2 regions of the Streptomyces sp. NBC_00457 genome follow, and region 2 is predicted to be linked to the other one. Evidence: predicted binding sites of a transcription regulator. Region 2 holds the regulator's gene; the other holds the start of a gene.

Region 1 (8,371 bases), 1.3 Mb from region 2:
CGGTCATGGCGTCGGCGTCTCCAGCGCATAGCCCACGCCGTGCACCGTCCGGATCCGCTCGGCACCGATCTTCCGCCGCAGCGCCTTGATGTGGCTGTCGACGGTCCGGGTGCCGGAGGCGTCCGCCCAGTCCCACACCTCGGCGAGCAACTGCTCACGGGAGAGCACCGCGCGTGGGGTGTTCGCCAGGCAGACCAGCAGATCGAACTCGGTGGGCGTGAGGTGCACGTCCTCGGACCTGACCCGCACCCGGCGCTGCGCGTGGTCGATCTCCAGCTCACCGAGGCGCAGGATGCCGCTGCGCGGCGTGGAGGCGGCGATCGCGGCCCGCTCCACCCGGCGCAGCAGTACGTGCACCCGGGCGGCCAGCTCCCGCATGGAGAACGGCTTGGTCATGTAGTCGTCGGCGCCGACGCCGAGCCCGACCAGCATGTCCGTCTCGTCGTCACGTGCCGTGAGCATCAGCACCGGCACCGGCCGCGCGGCCTGCACGCGCCGGCAGACCTCCAGGCCGTCGAAGCCCGGCAGCATGATGTCGAGGATCAGCAGATCAGGCTGCCAGGCCTCGGCCGTGTCGACGGCGGCCGGGCCGTCGCCCGCCGTCTGTACGAGAAATCCTTCGGCACGCAGGCGGGTGGCGATGGCGTCCACGATCGTGGGGTCGTCCTCGACCACCAGCACCCGGCGCTGTGCGCCCGGGGTGGCCGTCGCCGTGCCGTTGTGGGAGGTGTGTGTCTGCTCCATCGCCCGCCCCTGAAGTTGCTTTCCGGAATCCGTGGGGTGATCCCTTATGACTGCGCATGTCTGCGATTGACGCTTGAATGATCGGCGTCAGGGAAGCAGAGTACGGGGAGTCACCGGCCGTTTGCTATCCAGGTCGGACGCCGAGATGCACGACGTCCGGAACGCCCCGGGCAACCGGGATCTCATCGGTACGCACCTGTTGGAAACCGGCATTCCATAGGGTTCCTTCAAATTCCGGAGAGGGCTTCGCCGACCATACGGCCAGTACACCCCCTGGCCTCAACACCCGTGCGCAACTTGCCAGTCCGGCCGGTGAGTACAGCCCCTCGTTGCCCTCGGTGACGGTCCATTCGGGTCCGTTGTCGATGTCGAGGCACAGGGCGTCGAACGTGTCGCAAGTCTCATTGACGTAAGAGATCAGGTCACTCTCGACGATCTCCGTGCGGGGATCCGTGAGGGCCTTTGCGGACACTTCGGACAGCGGACCTTCGCGGTGCCAGTCGATGACGGCCGGCTCGCGTTCGACGACGGTGATGCGGCCCCAGCGCCGGTTCTCCGTCGCATGCGCGAGCGAGAAACCGACGCCCAGGCCTCCGATCAGCACGGTCGGCCGCTCACGGGCGTCCAGGGCATCGAGCGCCACGTCGACGAGCCGCCGCTCCGAGCGGCCGTCGGAGGTGTCCATCAGGAAGCAGCCGTTCGCGATGATCTGCAGCAGTCCGCCGTGGCGGCGCAGGACGACCTCTCCGTACGGGCCCTCGCGACGGTCCAGGACTTCGGGCATGTCGTATGCGGTGGGCATCGACCCATCGTGGCACTTCTTTGACGGATTGTTGACGGAATTCGCGGAGAGGCCACGGGGTCGCCGGTGGTCGTCTGAGAGTTCGGTGTGAATCGGCTGCGAGGTGGCGTCCGTCACAGACGACGGCTCGCGAGGGCGCGGAGGGTGGCGGAGCAACGGAAGGAGCGCCGCACGGTGGAACGGAACGCGCCGACGACGTCTCCTGACGTCCTTCCCGAGGTCTCCGGGCTGCTGAACGGGGTGCCGCGGCAACGGGGCCCGATGCCGGCGCCCCCTCGCAAGCGAGCCCGCCGTCCATGGCAGTTGCTGCCCACCCCCACAGGCACCCCCTTCACCTTCACCTACGCGGCCGTGCTGGCGGGCACCTCGCTGATCATGGAGTACGCCGATCCGGCCGTCGTCCACACCCTCGTCCAGGGCTCCAGCACGGACGTGGCGCACCTCGTCACCACCCCCGTGTTCGTGCTGCTGGCCAGCGCGCTGTGGGTCGCGGGCGGACTGCTGTCGCCGTACGCGGTGGCCTTCCTGCTCGTCCTCACCGCCCTGGAACGGCGGATCGGCGGGGCGCGTACGGCCCTTGTGTTCCTGGCCGGGCATGTGCTGGCCACCCTCGCGACCGAAGTCCCCATCGGCCTCGCGGTACTGGCGGGCCATCTGCCCGACTCCTCGCTCCATCGCCTCGACTACGGCATCAGCTTCGGCGTCGCGGCGTCGATCGGTGCGTTGGCGGGGCTGCTGTCGCCGTGGCTGCGGTGGCCGCTGCTGGGGCTGTTCGGGTGGGTGCTGGTGGATGACCTGATGGCGTTTCTGGATCCGATGTCCAATTGGGGGCATTTGATCGCGCTGGGGGTTGGGATCGGGATGTGGCCGATCGTGCGGCGCGCTTCGCGCTAGCGACACAGCCCCGCGCACCGACCTGGTAGCACCGGGAATTCGCGGGCGCCTGCGGCGCTTCCCCCTTCACCAGCGCCGTCGCCTCGATCGCTGACAGCGAACACATGCTGGGGAACATTCGGAGGCTCACGAGCATTGAGTCGGCATAGCTCAACTTGACTGCCGAAGGGGAGATCATGGCTTCGACGTCCTCACCGCTCACCCTGCCCGTGCTGCCGCTCGACGACGAGGTCGTGCTGCCCGGGATGGTGGTGCCGCTGGATCTGAACGACACCGATGTACGGGCCGCGGTGGAGGCCGCTCAGGCCGCCGCGCGGTCGGAGCCGGGGAAGCCGAAGGTGCTGCTGGTGCCGCGCATCGACGGGACGTACGCGGGCACCGGTGTGCTCGGCACCGTCGAGCAGGTCGGCCGGCTCGCCGACGGTGACCCGGGCGCCCTCATCCGGGGGCGCGGGCGCGTGCAGATCGGGGCCGGGACCACCGGGCCGGGCGCGGCGCTGTGGGTCGAGGCGACCAGGGTCGAGGAGAGCGTGCCCGAGCCGCTGCCGGGCCATGTCACCGAACTGGTCAAGGAGTACAAGGCCCTTGCCACCGCCTGGCTGCGTCAGCGCGGCGCCTGGCAGGTCGTGGACCGCGTACAGGCCATCGACGACGTCTCCGCGCTCGCCGACAACTCCGGCTACTCGCCCTTCCTCACCACCGAACAGAAGATCGAGCTGCTGGAGACCGGCGACCCCGTCGCCCGCCTCAAGCTCGCCACCCAGCAGCTGCGTGACCACCTCGCCGAGCAGGACGTCGCCGAGACCATCGCCAAGGACGTCCAGGAGGGCGTCGACAAGCAGCAGCGCGAGTTCCTGCTCCGCCGTCAGCTGGAAGCCGTACGCAAGGAACTGCGCGAGCTGAACGGCGAGAAGGACGGCGAGGAGTCCGACGACTACCGCGCCCGCGTCGAGGCCGCCGACCTCCCCGAGAAGGTCCGCGAGGCCGCGCTCAAGGAGGTCGACAAGCTGGAGCGGTCCAGCGACCAGTCCCCGGAGGGCTCCTGGATCCGCACCTGGCTCGACACCGTCCTCGAACTGCCGTGGAACGAACGGACGGAGGACGCGTACGACATCCAGGGCGCGAAGGAGGTCCTCGACGCCGAGCACGCGGGCCTGGAGGACGTGAAGGAGCGGATCACCGAGTACCTGGCCGTGCGCAAGCGGCGCAGCGAGCGTGGCCTCGGTGTCATCGGCGGACGGCGCGGCGGTGCCGTACTGGCCCTCGTCGGCCCGCCCGGCGTCGGCAAGACCTCGGTCGCCGAGTCGGTCGCGCACGCCATGGGCCGCAAGTTCGTGCGCGTCGCCCTCGGTGGCGTCCGCGACGAGGCGGAGATCCGCGGCCACCGGCGTACGTACGTCGGCGCGCTGCCCGGCCGCATCGTCCGCGCCGTCAAGGAGGCCGGGTCGATGAACCCGGTCGTCCTGCTCGACGAGATCGACAAGGTGGGCTCGGACTTCCGCGGCGACCCGGCGGCGGCCCTCCTCGAGGTCCTGGACCCGGCGCAGAACCACACGTTCCGCGACCACTACCTGGAGGTCGAACTCGACCTGAGCGATGTCGTCTTCCTCGCCACGGCCAACGTCCTGGAGGCCATCCCGGAGGCCCTGCTCGACCGTATGGAGCTGGTCCGCCTCGACGGCTACACCGAGGACGAGAAGATCGTCATCGCCCGCGACCACCTGCTCCCGCGCCAGCTGGAGCGGGCCGGTCTCAACGAGGACGAGGTCGTCATCGACGAGAGCGCGCTGCGCAAGCTCGCCGGCGAGTACACGCGCGAGGCGGGCGTCCGCAACCTGGAGCGCTCGATCGCACGGCTGCTCCGCAAGGTCGCGGCGCAGCACGAACTGGGCGAGCGGAAGCTGCCGTTCACCGTCGGTGACGGTGACCTGCGTGACCTGATCGGCCGGCCGCACCACGTGCCCGAGTCCGCGCAGGACCCGGCGGAGCGCCGTACGGCGGTCCCCGGTGTCGCCACCGGTCTCGCGGTGACCGGCGCGGGCGGTGACGTCCTGTTCGTCGAGGCGTCGCTGGCCGACCCGGAGACGGGCGCGGCGGGCCTGACGCTGACCGGCCAACTGGGTGACGTGATGAAGGAGAGCGCGCAGATCGCCCTGTCCTTCCTCCGCTCGCACGGCGCCGAACTGGAGCTGCCGGTCGCCGACCTGAAGGACCGGGGCGTGCACATCCACTTCCCGGCGGGCGCGGTGCCGAAGGACGGCCCGAGCGCGGGCGTCACGATGACGACCGCCCTCGCGTCGCTGCTCTCCGGCCGTCTGGTCCGCACGGACGTGGCGATGACCGGCGAGGTCTCGCTGACCGGCCGGGTCCTCCCGATCGGCGGCGTGAAGCAGAAGCTCCTCGCGGCCCACCGGGCGGGCGTCACCACCGTCGTCATCCCCAAGCGCAACGAGCCCGACCTGGACGACGTCCCCGCCGAGGTGCTGGACAAGCTCGACGTCCACACCGTCACCGACGTCCGCCAGGTCCTGGAACTGGCCCTGTCGTCGGCCACGAGCGACGCGGCCCCGGAGGTTCCGGTCGCGGCGTGACGGGCGCGACCGGACAGGCAAGGCCCGGGTCCCTGTGAGGGAGGCCCGGGCCTTCGCCGTACGGCGGGGACGTCGGCGTCAGCCGTTGGCGAGCGCGACCACCCGGTCCAGCGAACCGTTACTGCATTTCCCGGGGGATAACCCCGGACCCCCAGCCGGGGCGGCGTGGTACTAGCCGTTGGCCAGCGCCACAACCCGGTCCAGCGAACCGTTACTGCATTTCCCGGGGGATAACCCCGGACCCCCAGCCGGGGCGGCGTGGTACTAGCCGTTGGCCAGCGCCACAACCCGGTCCAGCGAACCGTTACTGCATTTCCCGGGGGATAACCCCCGGACCCCCAGCCGGGGCGGCGTGGTACTAGCCGTTGGCCAGCGCCACAACCCGGTCCAGCGAACCGTTGAACTTGTTGTGGTCCCCGACCGTCGGCCCGGAGGACGTGTACTGCCACATCGTGTAGTACGACCATCCCGCGGGCAGCGTCCCCACGGTCGACGCGTACCGGGCGACCCACAGCGGGTTGGCGGAGGCGAAGCCGGCGTAGTTGCCGGTGCACTGGGTCCACCAGCTGGTGGCCGTGTAGATGACGGCGTCGCGGCCGGTGCGGGCCTTGTACTGGTTCAGGAAGTCACGGATCCAGCTGACCATGCCGCTCTGCGTCTTGCCGTAGCAGGCCGCGCCGTACGGATTCCACTCGATGTCGAGCGCGCCGGGCAGGGTCTTGCCGTCGCGGGTCCAGCCGCCGCCGTGGTCGACGAAGTAGTTCGCCTGGGCGGCACCGCTGGTGGTGTCGGGGGTGGCGAAGTGGTAGGCGCCGCGGACCATGCCGACGTTGTAGGAGCCGGCGTACTGCTGGGCGAAGTAGGGGTTCGTGTAGTACGTCCCCTCGCTCGCCTTCGTGTAGGCCCACCGGACGCCGCTGCTCCAGAGGGTGGACCAGGCGACGTTGCCCTGATGGCTGGAGACGTCCACGCCCTCCGTCTGGCCGGCGCGGGTGTCGGCGGGCAGGCCGTGCTGCCCGTCATGGGCGACGACGCCCATGCCCATGTAGGCGGAGCCGCGGGCCGGCTTGTCGGCGTCCGGCTCCTCGTCGGCGGTGGCCGGGGCGGCGAGGGCGAACAGGAGGGACAGGGCGGCGAGCAGGGTGCCGGCGAGGGAGAGGCTGGGGTGTACCGATCCAAGTCTGTGCACGGTCATAGCGTGCCTCCGAGGGCTCGGTTGTGCGCGGTGGAGCAGGCGTTGGAGGGAACGCGGCCGCCGGCGCCGCTTCCGATGCGTCTGGCGTGGGCATGTCATCAAGTTCCTGACAAGGGAAGCTACGCACGTCGAAGACCGGGTGGGAAGGGGGTCCGGGGGCTGCCGTTGGTCTACGCCTGCGAAATACTGAGGGAGCTGCGGCTATGACTGCATTTGGCGGAAACTTTCAGGACCCGGAAATTCAAGGTAGGGGCTGACGTGCACGAAGACGGAAACGGCGGCGGACGTCGAGTCGAATCCGACACGTCGCCGAGTGGTGTGGACCGGGAATTCCTGTCCCTGGAGCGCGAGTTGACGGTGCTGCTGCGCCGGGCCCGGGCCAATCAGGGCGAGATGGCCCGCGAGGTCCACCCCGACCTGGAGTCCGCCGCGTACGGTCTGCTCGTCCGGCTCGATGAACTCGGCGGCCAGCGCGCCACGGAACTCGCCGCGTACATCGGTGTCGGGAAGGCGACGATGTCGCGTCAGTTGCGTGCGCTGGAGGATCTCGGTCTTGTCGTCCGTGAGCCCGACCCGGCGGATGGGCGGGCCTGGCTCATCCATCTGACGGAGGAAGGGCGCGGACGGGTGGGCAAGGTCCGGGAGGCCCGCCGGGCGCGGTACGTCAACCAGCTCGCGCACTGGGATCGCGGGGAGGTCGCCGAGCTGGCGCGGCTGCTGCATCAGCTGAACCGGCAGATGGAGAGTTAGCGCTCCGCGGTGCGCGTCTTCGTCTGCGGGTTCGTTGTGGCTGGTCGCGCAGTTCCCCGCGCCCCTTCGGGGGCGCTTCATCAAGGGCGTTTTACAGCTCCGCGTACACCACCGTCGCGTCGTCGTGCGTCTTGCTGCCTCGGAGGTGTACCCGCTCCGTGTCCGCCAGTTCCAGTGCGCGTACCCGCGCCACCAGCTCCCCGGCGCCCTCCTTGCGTACGAGGTCGAAGCAGTCTGCCCAGTTGCCCGCGGCGAACTTCTCCACCCAGCGGGTCGCGCCGTCCGTGAGGGCGGCCAGGGCCCGGACCTCGCGGCGCGGGAGCGCGCCCGTCACCGCGTGTGCCGCGACCGTCGGGTCCGCGGCGGCGGTGTAGAAGCCGCCCTCCTTGTTGCGGACGGTGGCGTCGGCGATGGCGTCGGTGGTGAGGGAGGTGCGGGGGAGGCGGGAGAGGCGGTCGTCGAGGAGGGGGGTGATCGTGGCGTCGGGGGACTCCAGCAGGAGCGCCGAGTCGGAGAGGACCAGGTACTCGACGGTCTCGGGTGACCAGCGGGCCAGGACCACGGTTGCCTGTGGGGTGCGTGGGTGAGAAAGGTCACAGGTTTGCGCATGGGACTCGGCGGTACGCGCGATGGCGGAGGCAAGGGCTTCGGCCAGCGGAACATCCGGGAGGGAAACGGTCAGTTCGGTCAAGGCGCCGCCGAGACGTGCGCAGTACCAAGGGACGGAATGCAGACAGCCCGTCCCGTCCTTCGGGGGTGTCACCCCGTCCAGGACGACCACCGTGCCGCCCTGTCCGGAAGCCGGGAGGGCGAGGCTCGCGAAGTCCTCGTTGGGGTGGGTCGGATCGCCGGGCTCCGAGACAACTTCGGTTCGCATTCGGCCAGTCTCCACGAGCTCTTCACGAGGTTCGTCAAAGGGGCGCAACAGTCGCCGAGTTGGCGCACTTGTGCAGGACCCTCGCAGGTCAGAAGCCTGAAATGGGGTGGAATGGTTTCTTCCGGGAAGGCGTGGCGGCACATAATGCCATCGTGCGCCGCGGACGTCCAACCGGCCCGCCGCCGGGGCCCGTCGGAGGCGCCACGGGAACTTGCCCGCCCACTGCCGACCGGGGTTCACTCCTTCGGGTGGCGGGTCAGGTGATGCGCGACCGCTGCCCACCGGCGTGGGAGGGTCGGGATCCGTACCGGGCGGACGTACCGGCTGGGAGCACCAGTTGACGCAGCGCGCCACCCGGGCCCAGGGGTATCACGAGTCAGGAATGCGAGCACCGGTGCTGAAGACGCGGCCTCGTCGTACAGGCAAGCAGACGGCCTCCCCAGGGGGCACGGAGCACACGTCGGACACACTCGCCGGCCAGGGCCGCCCGACCCACGTACGCAACCGGCTGATCGTCG
Region 2 (8,371 bases):
CCGCACGGGACGGCGATCGCGGTGTCCGGGCTGGTCGCCGACCACGTCTCCTACATCCCCGGCGCCACCGGCGTGACCACCTCGGCCGCCGAGGCCTGGGAGCAGGGCGCTGGCGTCTGCCAGGACATCGCCCACGTCACCATCGCCCTCCTGCGCGCCCTCGGCCTGCCCACCCGCTACGTCTCCGGCTACCTCCACCCCGTACGCGAGGCCGAACTGCACCGTCCCGTGGAGGGACAGAGCCACGCCTGGGTCGAGTACTGGGCAGGCGACTGGTGCGGCTACGACCCCACGAACCGCACCAGGCCCGACGAGTCCCACGTGGTCGTGGGCCGGGGCCGCGACTACGACGACGTGACGCCGCACAAGGGCATCTACCGGGGTGTGGCGGGCGGGCCGCCGGAGGTGACGGTGGAGTTCACCAGGGTGGGATGAGCCGGCGGGTCCGCCAAGGGGAGGGCCGGGTGTTCCGGCCCTCCGCCCGGGATCACCCCAGGTTGAGCTCGTCGCACGCGCTCTTGAGCTTGCTCGTGCAGATGTCCGACAGCTGGTAGATGTCGTCGGCGATGATCGTGTCCTTGATGTTCTTCTTCGTCAGGGCGACGACAGGGACGAGCTGAGCGGGGATGTCCTTGTTCGTCGGGCTGTCGACCTTGTCACGGGTGAGGGCGTCGAACTGGATGTCCCTGCCCTGGATCTTGGCGACTGCCATCTCGGCCGCGGCCTCGGCCTCCTGCGGGTACGACTTGTAGACGCTCATGTACTGCTCGCCGCTGATGATCCGCTGCACGGCGCCCAGTTCGGCGTCCTGCCCGGTGATCGGCGGCATGTCGGTGACGCCCGCGGCCTTCAGGGCGTCGACGATGCCGCCGGCCATGCCGTCGTTGGCGGAGTAGACACCGGCGATGTTGTCCACGCCGATCTTGGCGATGGCCTGCTCCATGTTGGCCTCGGCGTTCTTCGGATCCCAGTCCTTGGTGTCGAAGGACTCCTCGATGTCCACCTTGCCGGTCAGCTCGTCGAGCGCGCCCGCCTTGAACTGCTTGGCGTTCGGGTCGGTGGGCGAGCCGTTCATCATGACGATCTTCTTCGAGACGTCCTCGCCGTTGCCCAGCGCCTCGACGAGGGTGCGGCCCTGGACCTCGCCGACCAGCGAGTTGTCGAAGGAGATGTACGCGTCGATCGGGCCCTCGGCCAGCCGGTCGTAGGCGATGACCGGGATACCGGCATCCTTGGCCTTCTTCACACCGTCCGCGATGGCGTGCGAGTCGACCGCGTCCAGCAGGATCACATCGACCCCGTCGTCGATCATCTTCTGCAGCTGGTCCGCCTGCTTGGCGGCGCTCGCGTCGGCGTTGTCGTAGTCGACCTTGCCCTGCTTCCGGGTGAGGGACTCGACCTTCTTCTTGATGATCGGGTAGTCGAAGTTCTCGTAGCGGGAGTTCGCCCGCTCGGGCAGCAGCAGCCCCACGGTGATGTCGTTGCCCTTGGTCGGGCTCGCGTCACTGGCCTCGCCTGATGCGTTGAGCACGCCGCAGGAGGCGAGCGACAGGGTCATCGTGGACGCGGCCAGAGCTATGGCGGTACGACGCATGAAGGGGCTCACTTCTGGTGTCTTCCGGACGTGGGCGCAGCATTGCGACCCAGGTGACTGAAAAGCCAACGCGCCCGCGCCCGCCCGCGTCAAGCGGAACTACTTAACGAGATGACAACATCACCCTCCGTTTGACCTGTGAAGAACCGAAAGATTCGCCTCCAAACCCCCTTTACGGACCCTCCATTCGACGCACCCCGAGCAGTGATCGAGATCCGTACAACCAACGCCATACCTCGCGAGTCGTGATCAGGGCAGCTCTTTTCCGTCGCTCTGATCCCGACCCGAGGACCGAATGAACTCAGCCAGACGCACGACGACCGCGACCGCCGTCGCGCTCGCCACCGCCGGCGGCCTGCTCTCCACCATCGCCACCACCCCCGCCTCCGCCGCCGTCAGCTGCACTTCCCCCGTCTTCAAACGGCAGTTCTTCGCAAACACCACCTTTTCGGGCACTCCGAAGAAGACGGACTGCGACACCACCATCGACCAGAAGTGGTCCGGCGCCCCCACCTCGGGCCTGCCGAGCAACAACTTCGGCGTCCGCTGGACGGTGACCAGAGACTTCGGCTCCGGCGGCCCGTTCGCCCTCAACGCCTCCGCCCTGGACGGCATCCGCGTGTACGTCGACGGCGTCCGCAAGATCGACCTGTGGAAGAACACCTCCACGACCGTCTCCAAGGCCGTCAACCTCACCATCCCGTCCGGCAAGCACAGCATCCGCGTCGACTACGTCAACTGGACCGGCAGCGCGAGCGTCAAGTTCGCCTACACACCCCGCACGTCCGCGACCGTCGACAAGGTCAAGCCCCTCACCCCGACCGGCACTTCGCTGTCGTACGACCAGGCCACCGGCAAGGCCAAGCTCACCTGGGCCAAGAACAAGGAGATGGACCTCGCCGGATACCGGGTCTACCGGCGCCTGAAGGGGAGTTCGTACCCGGGCACGCCGCTCGCGACGACCACTTCGACGTCGTACACGAACTCCCCGCCCCCGACCGGTGACACCTACTACTACGAGGTCCGCGCGGTCGACAAGGCGGGCAACGTCTCGACGGGCACCGCCGACCAGCCGGTCACCACCGTCGACAGCACGGCCCCCGGCGCGCCGAAGAGTCTCGTGGCGAAGTCGACCAAGGCGGCCAACTCTCTTTCCTGGCAGGCTGTTTCCGGCGCCACCTCGTACGAGGTGTACCGCGCGTCGAACGCCGATGGCCCCTTCACCCGCATCGCGGTGACCGGTTCGGCGGCGTACGACGACAAGGACGCGACGGCCGACGTGCCCTTCGCCTACAAGGTGCGGGCGCTGGACGCGGCCGGGAACATCTCGGTGTTCTCCGCTGTCGTGTGGGCGACCCGGGACACGGTGGCGCCGGCGGTGCCGCAGGGGGTCGACGTCGTCGCGGAGGACGAGGACGGAGTGACGCTCACCTGGCAGAGCATCGGCAGCGACGCCGCCGCCTACCGCGTCTACCGATCCACGTCGTCCCAGTCCTACGGCACGCTTGTCGGCACGACGCAGACGGTCACCTACCGGGACACCACCGGCGTGGCGGGGGAAACGTACATCTACGTGGTGACGGCCGTGGACGCGGCCGGCAACGAGTCCCACGCCGGGGCCCGCGTCCCCGGCACCAGGACGGTCGGTCCGAGCAGCGCGCCCGGGGCTCCGGGCCTCAGCATCCTCGCGGACGCCGGCAGCGACCGGATCAGCCTGGTCTGGAACCAGAGCGGCGCGGTTCCCGTGTCCGGCTACACGGTGTACCGCTCCCGCACGACGCCGGTGGACACGACCAACGCCTCGAACGTGTACGCCACGACCACCGCCAGGTCGTACGAGATGACGGCGACCGCCGACGATCGGACCTACTACTACGCGGTGGTCGCCACCTCGACATACGGCATCCGCTCGGCCCCCTCGAACTCCGTGCTGCCTCCCGCGGGCGGGGGCCAGGTCGAGACCCGGCCGCCCGGGCCCACCGAGGTGTACGAGGTCGTGCCAGGCGACGGACAAGTCCGGCTGACCTGGGCCATCGTGGCGTCCCCCAATGGCCAGTCCCCGGTCACCGGCTACCGCGTGTACCGCTCGACCAGCCCCGGCGTCACCAAGGAGAACGCCGAGGCGACCTACGACACCGCCGACCACCGCCACACCGACACCGGACTGACCAACGGCACGACGTACTACTACGCCGTCGCCACGCTCAACCAGGCCGGCCTGGAGTCCGCGCTGTCTCCCGAGGTCTCTGCCACACCCGGAACCTGAACTCCCCGAAGGACCCGATGAACCACGCCAGACGCACGACGGCGGTCACCGCGACCGCCGTCGTGCTCACCACCGCGGGCGGCCTCCTCGCCGCGACCGCGGCCCCGGCCACTGCGGCCGTGAGCTGCACTTCCCCCGTCTTCAAGCGCCAGTTCTTCGCGAACACCACGTTCTCCGGCACGGCGAAGAAGACCGACTGTGACCCGGCGATCGACCAGAACTGGGGCACGGGCGCCCCCGCCACCGGCCTGCCGAGCAACAACTTCGGCGTCCGCTGGACGGTGACGAGGGACTTCGGCTCCGGCGGCCCGTTCGCCCTCAACGCCTCCGCCCTGGACGGCATCCGCGTGTACGTCGACGGCGTCCGCAAGATCGACCTGTGGAAGAACGTGTCGTCGACGGTCACCAAGGCCGTCAACCTCACGATCCCGTCCGGCAAGCACAGCATCCGCGTCGACTACGTCAACTGGACCGGCAGCGCGAGCGTCAAGTTCGCCTACACGCCCCGCACGTCCGCGACCGTCGACAAGGTCAAGCCCCTCACCCCGACCGGCACTTCGCTGTCGTACGACCAGGCCACCGGCAAGGCCAAGCTCACCTGGGCCAAGAACAAGGAGATGGACCTCGCCGGATACCGCGTCTACCGCCGCCTCAAGGGTGCGTCGTTCGGCAGCACTCCGCTGAAGACGACCACGTCGACGTCGTACACCGACAGCACCCTTCCGGTGACCGGTGACACGTACTACTACGAGGTCCGCGCCTACGACAAGGCGGGCAACGAGTCGGCCGGTACGGCGGACAAGGCCGTCGTCACCGCCGACCGCACGGCCCCCGGCGCGCCCACCGACCTGGCGGAAACCTCCGTGGCGGACGGACTCCGGCTCGACTGGACCGCGGTCACCGGAGCGGCGTCGTACCGCGTGTACCGGGCGCCGATCTGGAGCACCTCGTACGTCAAGGTCGGGGACGCGAACGAGGCCTCGTACCGGGACACTTCGGCGGTCGAGGGAAGCTCCTACACCTACCGGGTGACCGCCCTGGACGCGGCGGGCAACGAGTCCGTCCGCTCCGCCGCCGTCGAGGCGACCCGCTATGACCGGACCCCGCCGCCCGCGGTGACCGGGCTGACGGTCACACCGACCGGGTACGGCTTCACGCTGAGCTGGGACCCCAACCCGGCGCCCGACCTCGGGCGGTACCTCGTCTACCGGGGTGAACTCGTGGGCGACGAGGAGGAGAAGGTCTGCTCCGTGCACGAGGTGGAGTGGCTGTTCGCCGACACCACGTCGTACGAGTACGCGACCCTGCCGGACGGCGAGGAGGCGTGCTTCTTCGTGGACGCGTACGACGACAACTGGCTCTCCAGCTGGAAGTGGACCGGCGAGGCCGACATCGTGGTGGAGACGGAACTCGACGTCACGCCGAGTGTGGCGACGCCGGAGGGCTCCCCGCTGGAACTGGAAGCGGTGGCACCGGAGGGCGACGGGGGCAACTCCCTGACCTGGACCGGGCTCGGCGCATCCGCCCCCGAGGCGGCCGGCGGCTACCGCGTCCACCGCTGGAACCCGGCCACGTCGGCATACGAGAAGATCGCCGACCTCGGCAACAGCGACACGTCCTTCATCGACACGGGCGCGAAGCGCGGCACGACGTCCTTCTACTGGGTGACGGCCGTCGCCGCCGACGGCACGGAGACCGCCCCCGCGGGGGCTTACGCGATCACCACGCCGACCGCCTGAGACACGACCCCGCCTCACAGCAAAGGGGCCCGCATACCGACAGTGCGGTCGGCATGCGGGCCCCTCGAGCGTGTTGAGCCCGCCTACTGCTCGGACGACCGCTTCGGCCGCCACACCACCAGCGCACTGGTCTGCTGCACTTCCTGGTACGGCACCAGATCGCGGCGGTACGACGCGTGCACCGCCGCCTCGCGCTGCTGCATCGCCGCCGCGGCGCCGTCCAGGGCCGCCTGGAGTTCCGCGACGCGGGACTGCAGGGCGGCGACCTGGTTCTCCAGTTCGATGATGCGCTTGATGCCGGCGAGGTTGATGCCCTCGTCCTGTGACAACTGCTGCACGGTGCGGAGCAGTTCGATGTCGCGCGCCGAGTAGCGGCGGCCCCGGCCGGCGGTGCGGTCCGGGGAGACCAGGCCCAGGCGGTCGTACTGACGCAGCGTCTGCGGGTGCAGGCCGGACAGCTGGGCCGCCACCGAGATGACGTAGACCGGGGTCTCCTCGGTCAGTTCATACGGGTTGCGTCGACGGCCGTCCATCTCCATCAAGCTCCCTTCGCGGCCTGGAACAGCTCCGCCCGCGGATCCTCACCCGCGGTCGCCTCGCGGTACGCCTCTAGCGCGTCACGAGCCTTCCCCGTCAGGTCCTTCGGAACACTCACCTCCACGGTGACCAACAGGTCACCGCGAGTGCCGTCCTTGCGGACCGCGCCCTTGCCCCGCGCCCGCATGGTGCGGCCGTTGGGCGTGCCCGGCGGCAGCTTCAGGGTGACGGGAGGGCCGCCCAGCGTCGGGACCCGGACTTCTCCGCCCAGTGCCGCCTCGGTGAACGTCACCGGGACGGTGACGGTGAGGTTGTCGTCCTTGCGGCCGAAGACCGGGTGGGCGTCGACATGGACGACCACGTACAAGTCGCCTGCCGGGCCGCCCCGTTCACCGGGTGCGCCCTTGCCGCGCAGGCGGATGCGCTGGCCGTCCGACACCCCGGCCGGGATACGGACCTGCATGGTGCGCGACGACTTGGCGCGGCCGCTGCCCTTGCAGACCTCGCAGGGGTTCTCCGCGATCAGGCCGCGGCCCTTGCAGTCCGGGCAGGGGTCCGTGAGGGAGAAACCTCCGCCGGAGCCCCTTGCCACCTGGCCGGTGCCCACACAGGTCGGGCAGACGCGCGGGTTGCCGTTCGCGTCACCCGTGCCCGAGCAGGCCTTGCAGGGTGACTGCGAGGACATCCGCAGCGGGACCGTCGCGCCCTCGATCGCCTCGGTGAAGCTGAGGGTGACCTCGGACTCGATGTCCTGGCCGCGTCGCGGCTGGGTGCGCGTGGTGGCGCCGCCCCGGTTGAACAGGCCCCCGAAGACATCACCGATGCCGCCGCCGAAGCTTCCGGAACCCCCGCCCTGGGGGGCGCCTCCGAAGAGGTCGCCCAGGTCGAAGTTGAAGTTGCCGCCGCCCGCGCCCGGCCCCGGGCGGAATCCGCCGTTGCCGAAGAGGGTGCGTGCCTCGTCGTATTCCTTGCGCTTCTTGGGGTCGCCGAGGATGTCGTTCGCCTCGGAGATCTCCTTGAAGCGCTCCTCGGCCTTGGCGTTGCCCTTGTTGGCGTCCGGGTGGTACTCGCGGGCGAGCTTCCGGTACGCCTTCTTGATCTCGGCCTCGGTGGCGTCCTTGGGGACGCCGAGGACCTTGTAGTAGTCCTTCTCGATGAAGTCCTTGGTGCTCATCCTCGACGTCCCTCCTCTCTCGTCGTCAGTTCAACGTCAGCCCTCGTCCGGGCCACCGTTCTCCTTGTCGTCGCCGGCCTCGGCCTCTTCGGCCTTGACGGTCTGGGCGCCCGGCTGCGGCTCGGCGACCGCCACCCGCGCGGGGCGGATGGTGCGCTCGCCGATGCGATACCCCGGCTGGAGGATCGCGACGCAGGTCGTCTCGGTGACGTCCGGCGCGTAGGAGTGCATCAGCGCCTCGTGGATCGTCGGGTCGAAGGGCTCGCCCTCCTTGCCGAACTGCTGCAGTCCCATCTTCGCCGCGACGGTCTCCAGCGACTCCCCGACGGACTTGAATCCGCCGACGAACTCGCCGTGGTCGCGGGCGCGGCCGATGTCGTCGAGCACGGGCAGGAGCTCGGTCAGGAGGTTCGCGATGGCGATCTCCTTGACCGCGATCCGGTCGCGCTCGACCCGGCGGCGGTAGTTCGCGAACTCGGCCTGGAGCCGCTGGAGGTCGGCCGTGCGCTCACCGAGCGCCGTACGCGCCTGGTCCAGCTGGGCCAGCAGGCCCGCTTCTGCGTTCACGTCCCCGGCCGGGGCCGCCCCCTCTTCGGGAGCGGCCTGCGGCTCGGCGTCGTCGGGGGTCGCGCCGGAGGGGACGTCGGGCTTCTCGTCGAAGCCCGGGGTCTCCTCGGTCACGCCGCACCGTCCTTGCGCTCGTCGTCCACGATCTCGGCGTCCACGACGTCGTCGTCCGCCTTGGCGCCGCCGGCGGTGGCACCCTCCGGGCCGCCCTCGGCCTGCGCGGCCTGGGCGTCGGCGTACATGGCCTGGCCGAGCTTCTGCGAGACGGCCGCGACCTTCTCGGTGGCCGTGCGGATGACGGCGGTGTCCTCGCCCTTGAGGGCTTCCTTCAGCTCCTCGACGGAGGCCTCGACCTCGGTCTTGATCTCGCCGGGGACCTTGTCCTCGTTGTCCTTGAGGAACTTCTCCGTCTGGTAGACGAGCTGCTCGCCCTGGTTGCGGGACTCGGCGGCCTCGCGGCGGGCGTGGTCCTCCTCCGCGTACTTCTCGGCCTC

The links. Region 2 encodes HspR, which represses chaperone genes until heat shock. Its sites were predicted from a motif close to TTGAGNNNNNNNNNCTCAA; they were not measured.
Region 1: the regulator HspR is predicted to act here: its motif matches at 2,576-2,594, upstream of lon (endopeptidase La).

Annotation. Positions count from the first base shown of each region.
Region 1 covers NZ_CP107905.1:3,837,326-3,845,696, reverse strand. Annotated here, with positions in the region: gene OG828_RS17245 (HAMP domain-containing sensor histidine kinase) at 1-7, opposite strand, end outside; gene OG828_RS17240 (response regulator transcription factor) at 4-744, opposite strand; gene OG828_RS17235 (spermidine synthase) at 869-1,546, opposite strand; gene OG828_RS17230 (rhomboid-like protein) at 1,721-2,440, shown strand; gene lon (endopeptidase La) at 2,617-5,031, shown strand; gene OG828_RS17220 (lysozyme) at 5,390-6,226, opposite strand; gene OG828_RS17215 (MarR family winged helix-turn-helix transcriptional regulator) at 6,485-6,976, shown strand; gene OG828_RS17210 (protein phosphatase 2C domain-containing protein) at 7,068-7,853, opposite strand; gene OG828_RS17205 (sensor histidine kinase) at 8,248-8,371, shown strand, end outside.
Region 2 covers NZ_CP107905.1:5,173,606-5,181,976, forward strand. Annotated here, with positions in the region: gene OG828_RS23495 (transglutaminase family protein) at 1-435, shown strand, start outside; gene OG828_RS23500 (sugar ABC transporter substrate-binding protein) at 488-1,594, opposite strand; gene OG828_RS23505 (fibronectin type III domain-containing protein) at 1,890-3,860, shown strand; gene OG828_RS23510 (fibronectin type III domain-containing protein) at 3,878-5,599, shown strand; gene OG828_RS23515 (heat shock protein transcriptional repressor HspR) at 5,683-6,132, opposite strand; gene dnaJ (molecular chaperone DnaJ) at 6,138-7,310, opposite strand; gene grpE (nucleotide exchange factor GrpE) at 7,347-7,991, opposite strand; gene dnaK (molecular chaperone DnaK) at 7,988-8,371, opposite strand, start outside.